Linked DNA regions of Desulfobacula toluolica Tol2. The protein of the gene in region 2 binds, or shares a complex with, the protein of the main gene of each other region. Links are inferred from orthologs where the notes say so. Each region holds a gene or a part of one and is shown on either strand. Other genes may lie near its edges.

Region 1 (6,070 bases), 1.5 Mb from region 2 along the record:
TCAAGAAGGTCAAAAATTCCAGGGATATCTTTTACGTTTCTTTTATTTATGGTAAACCTTAACCCTACTTTGATACCTGCTTCCTGGCAGTGTTTGATCGCTGCCATGGCTTTTTTGTAAGATCCTTTTACTCCTCTGAACTTATCATGGGTTTCTTCCAGACCATCAAGGCTGATCCCTACATAGGACAATCCGATTTCCTTTAAGGCTTTTGCTTTTTCTTTGGTGATCAAAGTTCCATTGGTGGAAATAACAGCTCGCATTCCTTTGCTGACTGCATATTGTGCATATTCAACCAGTCGTGGATGCACAAGAGGTTCCCCTCCTGAAAACAAAAGGACCGGCACACCAAAATCAGCCAGGTCATCAATCATGGCAAGGCTTTGTTCATGGGTAAGTTCATTGTCATAGGAAATGTCTTCCGATCTGGCATAGCAATGAACACATTTAAGATTGCAGCGCCGGGTCATATTCCAGACAACCACGGGCTTTTTATCCTTTGAAAACTGCAAAAGATGGGAGGGCAGTTGTCCTGATTGCCTTGAGTATCTTAATGCATCTGATGGTTCTACAGTTGCGCAATAAAGCTTTGAAATTCCAATCATATTATTTCTTTCCTGATAAGGTCGTTAAGGTATGTTTCATGGTCAACTAAGGCTTTTTTGGTCAGAAAAAATCTGTTTTTTCCGGTTTTTTCCCGGATCAGATTAAATCCATCATAGTAGTTGTCATAGATTTTGGTTAATATTTCTTCACTGGTTGCATTGTGCTTGATAAACTGTTCAATCAGGAAATCAATGGCATCTTCTTCAAAAACAATATTCAGGTTATAGCTTTTTGATACTTCAAGCTCAATTTCTTTTACTGAATCATGGAGTTTTTTGATTTTTTTTACAGCATCTTCAATTTCCATGACAGTATTGCAAAAGCAAAGCGCCATCATATTGCACAGGCTTTCCGACAGGTTCAGGCCATGTCCTATTGAAAATGTTTTCCAATTGTCTTTTATATAGCTTGATATATACGTTTTATGGTCAAGAAAAGCTTTTTCATAAAGCATGTCCCAAGTTGCCAGGTTTTGTTTTGATATAAGGTCGTTAAGATGGTTTTTTGGATCTTCCAGAACTTTTTTTGTGACTGCAAATTTACAAATGTTATGCGACGGCAGCTTTTCTTCAAAATCAAGCAAGGCTTCTTCAACCGCACTTACAAGACCCCGGGCACCTGTATTTTCCTTGGAAGCTTTTTGGGCAAGAAATTTTAATGCATCATCTGTAAAAACAATTTTTATGCCATATGCATTAAAATCAAGGCGCTTACTCAGTGTAACCGGATTGTTGGGCATTTTTAAAATTGAAAACAGGTCTTCTTCACTCAGGGGGTCAAGAATACATCTAACAGGAATTCTTCCTATGAATTCAGATTCAAAGCCAAAATTAACCAGATCCTCGGCTTTGGTTTTATTTAACAGGTCATTGTCATTTTGAGATTTTACAAGCTTTGAACCAAACCCGATATTCTGTTTTGATAATCGTGTTCTGATGACATCGGAAAGTCCGCCAAACGCACCGCTGACAATAAAAAGAATATTTGAGGTGTTGACACGTCGCCGGCTTCTTTTCCCGGTTCTTTGATAGGCTTCCAATTCCTGCATCATGGAAACCGGATCATGGGGTACTTTCAGGTCAACATCGGTTTCTTCCATGGGTTTTAACAAAGCTCTTTGAACGCCTGTCCGTGATACTTGTGCCCCAATTACATTGGGACTGGCGGCAATTTTATCAATCTCGTCAATGTAAACAATGCCGCATTCGGCAAGCGCAATGTCATCATTGGCATCCTTGACCAGATCCCGGATTAAATCCTCTACATCCCCGCCAACATAACCGGTTTCAGAAAATTTTGTTGCATCTGCCTTTACAAAAGGCACCCCGATCTTTTTGGCAATCAGCTTGATCAGATATGTTTTTCCAATTCCAGTGGGACCTAACATTAAAATATTGGATTTTATATTACCGGTGATCTTTGACATCTCTTCTCCCGAAGTTTGGGAGTGTCTGATCCGGTTAAAGTGGGTGCATATCTTGGTTGCCAGAACGGATTTGGCTTTTGCCTGTCTTACGACATACTGGTCAAGATATGCAATAAGTTCCTCAGGTTTGATGTTAAAATTGATAAGGTTTTTTCTTCTGTTATCAGCCGGTTTTCCCGAAATAGGTTCCTGATGCGGAAGAACAGACGGGGAAATAATTTTAACATTGCCACCAAATTTTTTATTTAGAAACTCACCCAGTTCCTTTTCTATTTTTTTAGGATCTTGCGATCTAATGTTTTTTTTATCTGTCATAATAGTCTAATATAAACAAGGTTGAAAATAATTCAAGATGACTTGGGTTTCTTTAGTGTTTTTTCTTTAAAAAGCGCACATGGTTTTCCAGAAGATTGAAATACGACAACGCTAGGCAATTGTTTGGTTTTAAAGCCCATTGCCTTGCATCCATTCGGATGTTGCGGATTCCATGTGACATAGAAGAATTCACACTTAAGACAATTTCTTCTATAATTTTTTGACATGTAACACCTGAAGTTTGATAACTGATTTTAGATAAAATTTTAAAAAAAAAGCCGCGAACAACTATTGTTCGCGGCTTTTTATATTTTGTGGTGCCGAAGGGGAGATTTGAACTCCCACGGGTCGCCCCACACGCCCCTCAAGCGTGCGTGTCTACCAATTCCACCACTTCGGCATTTTTTATCCTAATATTTTATTCGGTCGTCTGTTCAACAGGTACTGTATTTCCCTTCATCACCGATGTCTCTGACTGATGGCCTGATAAATAAGCCAATGTCAGGGATGTTACCATAAAGATAATGGCAACGGCTGTTGTGATCTTAGTCAGGATGGTTGCAGGCCCTCCCGCGCCAAAAAGTGTCTGGCCGGCTCCGCCGCCAAGAGAAACTCCCATTTCCGCACCTTTTCCGCTTTGAAGCAATACAATCAGAATCAACAGGATGCAAACGCTAACATGTAATGTAACTACTAAAGTTGTCATAATTTATTAAATGTCATAATTTATAATGTTAATAAATATGTTTGCATCAAGGCTTGCTCCACCAACAAGAGCTCCGTCTACATCCTCAATACCCATTAACTCTTTTACATTCTCCGGTTTGACTGAACCACCATACACTATACGTGTTTGATCAGCAAAGTCCTTTGAAAATAATTTTTCAAGCAAAGAACGTAGGTACTGGTGAACTTTTTTAACCTGATCGACTGTGGCTGTCTTTCCAGTGCCAATAGCCCATACAGGTTCATAAGCAACAACTAAATCTTTTAGCTCATCAAGACCAAAGCCTTTTAACCCATCTGACACCTGTTTGTCAAGTGTCAAAAATGTTTTTTCTTTATTTCTTTGATTTTCCGATTCTCCAATACATAAAATCGGCTTCAGGCCGACTTCAATGGCAGCTTTAATTTTCTTGCATACCAAGGCATTGGTTTCACCGAAATACTGCCGTCTTTCGGAATGCCCGATTATGACATATTCCGCACCGGCAGCTTTTATCATATCTGCACTGACTTCACCGGTGAAAGCGCCTTGTTTTTCAAAATAAAGGTTTTGTGCCCCGATTTTTACCTTACTGCCTTCAAGGGATGCTGCAACCAGGGGCAGCGAAAGAAAGGTTGGTGCAATCATGACATCAATTTCTTGAACATTCGAACAAAGTTGTGTAAGTATCCTGGCTGTTTCTACAGCTTCCGGACCGGTTTTATACATTTTCCAGTTGCCGGCTATGAAAGGGGTTCTACTCATTATTTTGTGCCTCCGGATCAGTTATAAGGATTTTCCCACCATTACGGCCAGGTCAATCATTCTGTTGGAGTAACCAGCCTCATTATCATACCATGAATAAGTTTTTACCATGTTGCCGTTAATGACATCCGTACAACCGGCATCAACAATTGATGAAAGTGGATTTGAATTAAAATCAATTGAAACCAGGGGGATATTGCAATACCCCAATATGCCTTTAAGATGTTCTTTGGATGCTCTTTCCAAAGCCAGGTTTATATCTTCTTTTCCAAGGCCTGTTTTTTCAGTAATTACAACAAAATCCACCATGGAAACATTGGGGGTTGGTACACGTACAGACAAACCATTGAGCTTGCCGTCAAGTTCCGGAAGAACTAATGATACGGCTTTTGCAGCCCCGGTAGTTGTTGGAATCATTGAAAGGCCGGCAGCCCTTGCCCGTCTTAAATCTTTATGTGGAAAATCAAGAATACGCTGATCACCTGTGTACGAATGAATGGTTGTCATCATGCCTGAGATAATACCAAAGTTTTCAAGCAAAACCTTTGCAACCGGAGCAAGGCAATTGGTTGTACATGACGCATTTGAAATGATGTTATGGGATGCAGGATCATACATGTCATGGTTAACGCCCATCACGATTGTAATGTCAGGATTGCTTGCAGGCGCAGAAATGATAACTTTTTTAGCTCCTCCTACAAAATGTTTGGAAGCACCGTCACGATCTCGGAAAAACCCTGTGCATTCGCAGACAATATCCACATTTGTATCTTTCCATGGAATTTGTCCAGGATCTTTAAAGGACGTAACTTTGGTTGTTTTATTGTCAACAATAATTGAATCTTTGTTTGCATAAACCTTGGTTTTCAAGGCACCATGAACAGAGTCATATTCAAGCAGATGGGCTGTGGTTTTTGTGTCTGTAAGATCATTGACAGCCGTCACCTCCACATCTGGATTATTTAACGCTGCACGAAAGACCATCCTGCCGATTCTGCCAAATCCATTAATTCCTAATTTGATAGTCATTTTTCGTTCTCCTTTAAAATACCTGCTAAAAATATGGATAAGAAAAAAATTATGCCCTTTTTGTTCCCTTTAAAATCTCGCTGGCAAGGGATATGCTTTTTTTCCCATGTTCTATAAGGGATGAGGTTAATTTTTCCATATCCATCTTGGATCTTGATTTGACTGCTTTTAAGAGAATAGGAAGATTGACACCGGAAATGACTTCCACCCGTCCTTCTTCCAGGAAAGCATAACTTAAGTTTGAAGGCGTTCCTCCAAACATATCCGTAAAAATAATAACGCCATTGTCTGTTATGACTTTTGAAATTCCTTTTTTAATTTTTTTTCTTAAGCTATCCGGATCTTCAAGGATATTAATGGAAACGGAAAACAGGTTGTCCTGTTTGCTTCCTAAAATAAATTCAACAGTTTCAACAAGTGAACTTCCTAAATTTGCATGGGTGACTAAAAGTATGCCTGTCATGTTTCCTTTATGTCCCGGTCAATGTCTCTGTGGATCAGACCGGGATTAAGTCTTTTTTTAATTAAATGTTCATAAATACTTCTTGCAATGGCCACGCTTCTATGTCTGCCGCCTGTACATCCAACGGCAATCGTGAGATATGCCTTGTTTTCCATCTTGTATAAAGGAATTAAGTAATCAAGCAGGTTTAAATATTTTTCAAGAAAAATCCGGGTTTCATTTTGTGATAATACAAAATGTTTAACCGCTTCGGACTCTCCATCCTGGCTTTTAAGTTCCTTTATAAAATAGGGATTGGCCAAAAACCTCATGTCCATAACAAGATCGGCATCATTGGGAATCCCATATTTAAATCCAAATGAAATAATATTTATTTTTGTCAGACTGATGGATTTGTCCCCATCATGAATAAGGTCAAGGATTTGAGATTTCAGCTGATGAACATTCAAATGGGTCGTATCAATAATATGATGTGCCGTTTTTTTGATGGGTGCCATCATTCTTTTTTCCAGTTGAATATTGTCCAAAAGACTTTTTTCATTTGTCAGGGGATGTTGCCGCCTGGTTTGGCTGAATCTTTGTAACAGTTTGTTCTCAGCGGCTTCAAGGAATATGATCCGGGGTGTCATACTCAAATGATCCTCAATTGAGGCAATGCCTTGTGCATAATTTGATATGAAATTTTTACTTCTCATATCCATCACAAACGCCAGTCCCTTGATTTCAGGACTCTCTTTTAACGGCAGGTCCAGAAATTTAG
Region 2 (6,030 bases):
ACGAGTATTCTTATACCCTTCTTCTTTTTGGCGGACGGCATCCATTATGAGGAACCGGGGTAACATCTTTGATCATGGATATATTGAATCCAAGCGCATGCAAGGCTCTTAAAGCAGATTCCCTACCAGGCCCCGGGCCTTTAACAAATACACCGATATTTTTCATACCGTGTTCCATTGCTTTGGCACCTGCATCTTCTGCAACCAGTTTTGCGGCAAATGGAGTGCTTTTTCTTGAGCCTTTAAATCCCTGCATACCAGCACTTGACCATGAAATAGTGTTTCCGTTTTCATCGGCAATGGTAACGATTGTATTATTAAAAGTGGATTGAATATGAACAATGCCGGTAGAAATGTTCTTTCTAACCCGTTTTTTGGACACAACTTTTTTAGACTTTTTTGCCATAATTAATAGTACCTTTTTAGATTATCCTACTTTTTCTTTTTAACCGCAGTCCTTTTTGGACCTTTTCGTGTTCTGGCGTTTGTACTGGTTCGCTGACCATGACAGGGAAGGCCTTTACGATGACGTAACCCTCTGTAACAACCTAAATCCATAAGCCTTTTAATATTCATGGACACTTCACTTCTAAGTTCACCTTCAACCTTATACTCAGCATCAATGACTTTTCTTATCTCATTAACCTGTTCTTCTGTAAGGTCATTTGCCTTTGTAGTAGGATCAATACCTGTTTTTGCAAGTATTAGCTTTGATCTGCTTGCACCTATTCCATAGATATAGGTTAAAGCTATCCAAGCATGCTTATCTCTTGGTAAATCTACTCCTGCGATACGTGCCAAATTTCTTCCCCCCTATCCCTGCCGCTGTTTATGGCGTTTATTAATACAAATCACTCTTATGACACCACGTCTTTTTATAACTTTACAATCTCTGCAGATTTTTTTTACAGATGCTCTGACTTTCATCCATTTACTCCTAATCTAATATTTTTATATCTTAAATAAAATATAATATTTATTTATATCTATATGTAATCCTTCCCCGACTTAAATCATAAGGTGAAATTTCAACCGTCACCCTGTCTCCTGGTAAGATCTTAATAAAATGCATTCTCATTTTGCCTGAAATATGAGCAAGCAGTACATGCTTGTTTTCCAGCTCAACTCTGAACATGGCATTTGGTAATGTTTCAAGTACTTTCCCGTCAACTTTGATGGGTTCTTCTTTTGCCATAATCTTATTAATCTCCTTTAGTTTTAGTGTTCAAATCAGGATCTGCCTTTTATTCTCTTGGCACCGGATCTTCCCAGAAATCCGTCATAATTACCTGTAATCAAATGGGACTCTATCTGGGAAATGGTATCAATTGACACCCCCACAACAATCAAAAGGGCCGTACCCCCAAAATAAAACGGAATATTAAACTTGCTCATTAAAAAGGTTGGCAGAACGCACACGGCAGACACATAAATTGCTCCACCTACAGTAATGCGGGTCAACACTTTATCAATGTATTCGGATGTTCTTTTCCCCGGCCTGATACCCGGAATATAACCACCATTTTTTTTCATATTTTCAGCAACATCTTCAGGATTAAACTGTACAGCGGTGTAAAAAAAACAAAAGAAAATAATAAATCCTATATAAAGAAGATAGTACCAAATTGTTCCAGGGCTGAACATTGCCGCTACGGTTTTCATAATCGGCAAATTGATAAATTGTGCCAAAGTCGTAGGAAACATAATAATGGAAGAAGCAAAAATAGGCGGGATTACACCGGCTGTATTTATTTTAAGCGGAAGATGAGAAGTTTGTCCTCCATACATTTTCCGCCCCACAACACGTTTTGCATAATGCACGGGTATGCGCCGCTGCGCCTGTTCCATATATATAATTGCAGCAATAACAATCACCATGAGAACAATAAGAATAATTATCGCAAAAATCCCCATTTCACCAGTTGTCATAAGTCGTATTGTATTACCCATCGCTATCGGCATCCTTGCAACAATACCTGCAAAAATAATCAGGGAAATTCCATTTCCTATTCCTCTTTCGGTAATCTGCTCTCCCAACCACATGATAAATGAAGTCCCGGCTGTCAGTGTTATAATGGTAACAAGCCTGAATCCCCATCCCGGGTATGGAACAATTGCAATACCTGCAGGTGAGGTCATGGATTCAAGACCAACACTGATGCCCAAGCCCTGGATAATACTCAGAACCACTGTTCCATATCTTGTATACTGAGTTTTCTTTTTTCGGCCCGCATCGCCCTCTTTTTTAAGTTGTTCAAGGTGTGGTACAACAACTGTCATCAGCTCTAAAATAATCGAAGCACTGATATAAGGCATAATCCCTAATGCAAATATGGAAAGCCTTTCCAATGCACCCCCTGAAAACATATTAAACATGGAAAACAAGGTGCCCTCGGCAGAAGCAAAGAAAGAAGCCAGTGCAGCTCCGTTAACCCCGGGTGTTGGGACATGGATACCGATACGGTAAACAAAAAGCAATGCGAGTGTAATAAAAATCTTTCTTTTAAGCTCAGGAAGTTTAAAAAGATTCTGGTAACTATTCTCGATCATTTATTGGTTCCTTACATCACTTCTGATAAGGTTATTCTATTGTTCCACCGACAGATTCAATTTTTTCTTTGGCAGTTTTGGAAACCAGAATATTTTTCAAGAAAAATTTCTTTGTTGTTTCACCATTACCAAGAAGTTTAACACCGTCAACACGACCTTTTACCATTCCGGCTTCTCTGAGGGCATCCATATCAATAATTGCACCGTCCTCAAATCTATCCAAATCTGTTACATTTAAGACTGCATTGTTTGTTTTAAATATATTGAAGAATCCCCTTTTGGGAAGTCTTCTGTAAATCGGCATCTGGCCGCCTTCAAATCCCGGCCTGACACTGCCGCCGGATCTTGCTTTAAGGCCTTTATGGCCGCGGGTACTTGTTTTGCCCATTCCCGAACCAGGACCTCTTCCGACTTTTTTCCTGTTTTTTCTGGAACCTGGTGCAGGTGCTAAATCATGAAGTTGCATATTACACCTCCTCTACTTTCACAAGGTGAGACACTTTTTTAACCTGTCCCAGGATAACCGGATCAGCATTATGTTCAACCGTATAATTCATTTTTTTTATACCCAGAGAACGAATAATCCGACCGTGTTTTGCCGGTCTTCCTATTGTGCTTCTGATTTGCGTAATTCTAATTTTACCAGCCATTTTTCACAACCTCATTATATATCTTCAGGTCTAAGTCCACGACGCTTTGCGACTTCTTGCTTTGTACATAAAGATTGAAGCCCTGCCATTGTAGCTCTAACAATATTCTGGGTGTTATGTGTTCCGATACATTTTGTCAGGATATCGGTTACACCGACGGCCTCAAGGACGGCACGAATTCCACCGCCAGCAATCAAACCTGTACCAGGAGAAGCCGGTTTAAGCAATACTCGGCCTGCACCTGCTTTACCAATAACTTCAAAAGGAACAGTACCGTCAAGTAATGAAATTTTGACCATATTTCTTTTTGCTTTTTCCAGGCCTTTTTTGATAGCTTCCGGTACTTCCGTTGCTTTTCCCAGACCATACCCGACACTGCCTTCTCCGTCACCAACCACAACAAGTGCGCTGAAGCTGAAATTTCTACCACCTTTTACAACTTTTGCAACACGATTGATTCTGACGACTTTATCTATTAATCCACTATCTTCCATCTGCTGTCTTGCCAAGGGTATTCCTCCTTAATTAGAAAATCAATCCGGCTTCGCGAGCTCCGTCTGAAAGCGCTTTGATGCGGCCATGATATAAAAATCCATTTCTATCCAGAACTACTTTTGTAATTCCTTTATCAAGAGCTCTCTTGCCGATAAGGATTCCGATTGCCTTTGCAATCTCAGCCTTTTTACCCTCTGCCTTATTTTCATTAAATTCTTTATCAAGTGTAGATGCAGATACAAGTGTAATCCGATCAGTATCATCAATGATCTGAGCATAAATATGTTTTGAACTTCTGAATACACTCAATCTTGGTCGATCCTGGTTACCAAGAATATTTTTCCTGATTCTTTTTTTTCTTTTAAGCCTTGATATAAGCCTTGGTGATGTATTTCCCATAATCTTTATACTCCCGCCTTTTAATCTTTACCAGCAGTCTTACCGGCTTTTCTAATGATTCTTTCGTCCGAATACATTATGCCTTTACCTTTGTAAGGCTCAGGAGGTCTAAGATCTCTTATATTTGCCGCCACCTGGCCAAGAAGCTCCTTATCTATACCTGTCAAAATAATTTGCGTATTCTTTTCAACAGTCGCCTGGATTCCATCAGGAATTTTAAAATCGACCGGATTGGAATAGCCTACATTGAGTATAAGACTGTTGCCTTTTGTTTCTGCACGATAACCAATACCGGAAAGGAGAAGTTGCTTTTCATAACCGGCAGTAACACCGGTTACCATATTGGATATAAGGGACCTGAACAACCCTTGCAAAGCCACTTTTTTCTTATCACTTGTATCTGTAGTTACCATTACAAAACCATCATTCATTTCAAGTTCAATGGCCGGATGCAATTGTCGCTCAAGATTACCTTTGGGTCCTTTAACAGAAATCATATCACCCTTCAGGGCGAACTGGACCTTATCTGGAAGCTGAACCGGCTGTTTTCCTATTCTAGACATATATATTACTCCTGTACTACCATACGTTACAAAGAATTTCACCGCCGACGTTCGCTTCAATGGCCTGCTTATCCGTCATCAACCCTTTTGAGGTTGAAACAATTGATATGCCCAGCCCATTTAAAACCGGCTTAATTTGTTTTGATTTACTGTAAACCCTGCAGGACGGTTTACTCACTCTTTTTATTCCAAAAATTGTGGGCTGTCCTTCAGACACATATTTTAAATAAACACGAAGAACTCCTTGCGTTTCATTTTCAAGGAATTTAAAATCCTTTATATATCCTTGTTCTTTCAGCACCCGCACCATTTTCAATTTAATTTTTGATCCGGGGATATCCACTTTAGCAAACCCTGCTTTACCACCATTTCTTATGATTGTCAGCATGTCTGCAATTGGATCACTAGTTGCCATTTGAAATCTCCTTAAAATCCGCTGATATAATTTTTTTGTGTTAAAATTTGCTGGTTACCAACTTGATTTGGTAACTCCGGGAAGTTTACCTTCTGACGCAAGTCCCCTGAAACAAATTCTGCAAATACCAGCTTTTCTAATAAACCCTCTTGGTCTACCGCATAAGGGGCATCTGTTGTATGAACGTACTGAAAACTTTGGTTTTCTCTGCGCCTTTACGATTAAAGCTTTTTTAGCCAAGCTTTCCTCCTTAAGATCCTTAGTTTTTGAAAGGCATCCCAAAAAATTTCAGGAGCGCCTTGCCTTCCTCATCGGTTTTAGCTGTCGTCACAACTGTAATATTAAGACCCTTGATACTGTCGGTCTTATCATAGTCAATTTCAGGGAATATAATATGCTCGGTAATACCAAGAGTATAATTACCCCTGCCATCAAAAGCCTTTCCGGATATCCCTCTAAAGTCCCTGACACGTGGTAAAGCGATATTTACAAGCCGATCAAAAAAATCGTACATTTTTTGACGGCGCAGGGTAACCTTGCACCCAATAGGCAAATCAGCACGAAGCTTAAAATTTGCAATCGGTTTTTTTGCTCTTGTAATTACCGGTTTCTGACCGGCGATCAACGCCAGTTCGGCGGCTGCAGGATCAACGATCTTTGGATTTCTGACCGCTTCGCCAAGCCCCATGTTTAAAACGATTTTTTCCAGCTTAGGTACCTGTAATTCATTTTTATAATTAAAAGTTTCCTTGAGCTTGGGCACAACCTCGTTATGATACTTTTCCTTAAGAGTTGCCATCTATTCTCTCCGCCTTTGGTCTTATGAATCTATCTGCTGACTGCATTTCTTGCAGATTCTGACCCGTTTTCCATCTTCCAATAATTTCATTCCAATTCTTGTCGGCTTTACACATGAGTTGCACATAATCATGAGATTGGAAATATGAATCGGCATGGT

Evidence for each region.
Region 1: the proteins of secY (region 2) and secG are in contact, whole or in part, in a crystal structure (PDB 5AWW), measured with the Thermus thermophilus proteins. The link is inferred for Desulfobacula toluolica Tol2 from one-to-one orthologs. Residues at the interface, in WP_096411648.1 of Thermus thermophilus: Leu14, Gln16, Arg17, Phe20, Ile34, Pro35, Pro37, Ile72, Arg108, Arg109, Asn112, Gln113, Arg116, Ile117, Ile120, Pro145, Gly146, Trp147, Phe152, Phe155, Val156, Val159, Thr160, Val162, Ala163, Gly164, Ala166, Leu167, Trp170, Glu173; in WP_223903268.1 of Thermus thermophilus: Tyr5, Ile9, Tyr12, Leu13, Ala16, Leu19, Val20, Val23, Leu24, Gln26, Glu27, Pro28, Gln30, Gly31, Ala32, Asp34, Leu35, Met36, Gly37, Gly38, Ser39, Ala40, Asp41, Leu42, Phe43, Ala45, Arg46, Val48, Tyr53, Thr56.

The regions. Positions count from the first base shown.
Region 1 is NC_018645.1:2,568,283-2,574,352, reverse strand. The notes cover bases 1,410-4,402. They hold secG (preprotein translocase subunit SecG), read right to left. Parts: upstream 3,054-4,402; coding sequence 2,766-3,053; downstream 1,410-2,765. Other genes in these bases: gap (type I glyceraldehyde-3-phosphate dehydrogenase), read right to left, coding at 3,840-4,402; tpiA (triose-phosphate isomerase), read right to left, coding at 3,060-3,818; TOL2_RS11880 (AAA family ATPase), read right to left, coding at 1,410-2,347. In the rest of the region: ahbC (12,18-didecarboxysiroheme deacetylase), read right to left, coding at 1-605; more of TOL2_RS11880, read right to left, coding at 602-1,409; more of gap, read right to left, coding at 4,403-4,847; TOL2_RS11855 (PTS sugar transporter subunit IIA), read right to left, coding at 4,897-5,310; RNase adapter RapZ, read right to left, coding at 5,307-6,070. UniProt on the Bacillus subtilis protein: Involved in protein export. Participates in an early event of protein translocation.
Region 2 is NC_018645.1:4,055,526-4,061,555, forward strand. Bases 391-3,343 are described here. They hold secY (preprotein translocase subunit SecY), read right to left. Parts: upstream 2,551-3,343; coding sequence 1,231-2,550; downstream 391-1,230. Other genes in these bases: rpsK (30S ribosomal protein S11), read right to left, coding at 391-406; rpsM (30S ribosomal protein S13), read right to left, coding at 433-801; rpmJ (50S ribosomal protein L36), read right to left, coding at 814-927; infA (translation initiation factor IF-1), read right to left, coding at 977-1,195; rplO (50S ribosomal protein L15), read right to left, coding at 2,582-3,016. In the rest of the region: more of rpsK, read right to left, coding at 11-390; more of rpsE, read right to left, coding at 3,344-3,694; rplR (50S ribosomal protein L18), read right to left, coding at 3,726-4,094; rplF (50S ribosomal protein L6), read right to left, coding at 4,115-4,657; rpsH (30S ribosomal protein S8), read right to left, coding at 4,674-5,072; TOL2_RS24375 (type Z 30S ribosomal protein S14), read right to left, coding at 5,127-5,354; rplE (50S ribosomal protein L5), read right to left, coding at 5,332-5,871; rplX (50S ribosomal protein L24), read right to left, coding at 5,893-6,030. UniProt on the Bacillus subtilis protein: The central subunit of the protein translocation channel SecYEG. Consists of two halves formed by TMs 1-5 and 6-10.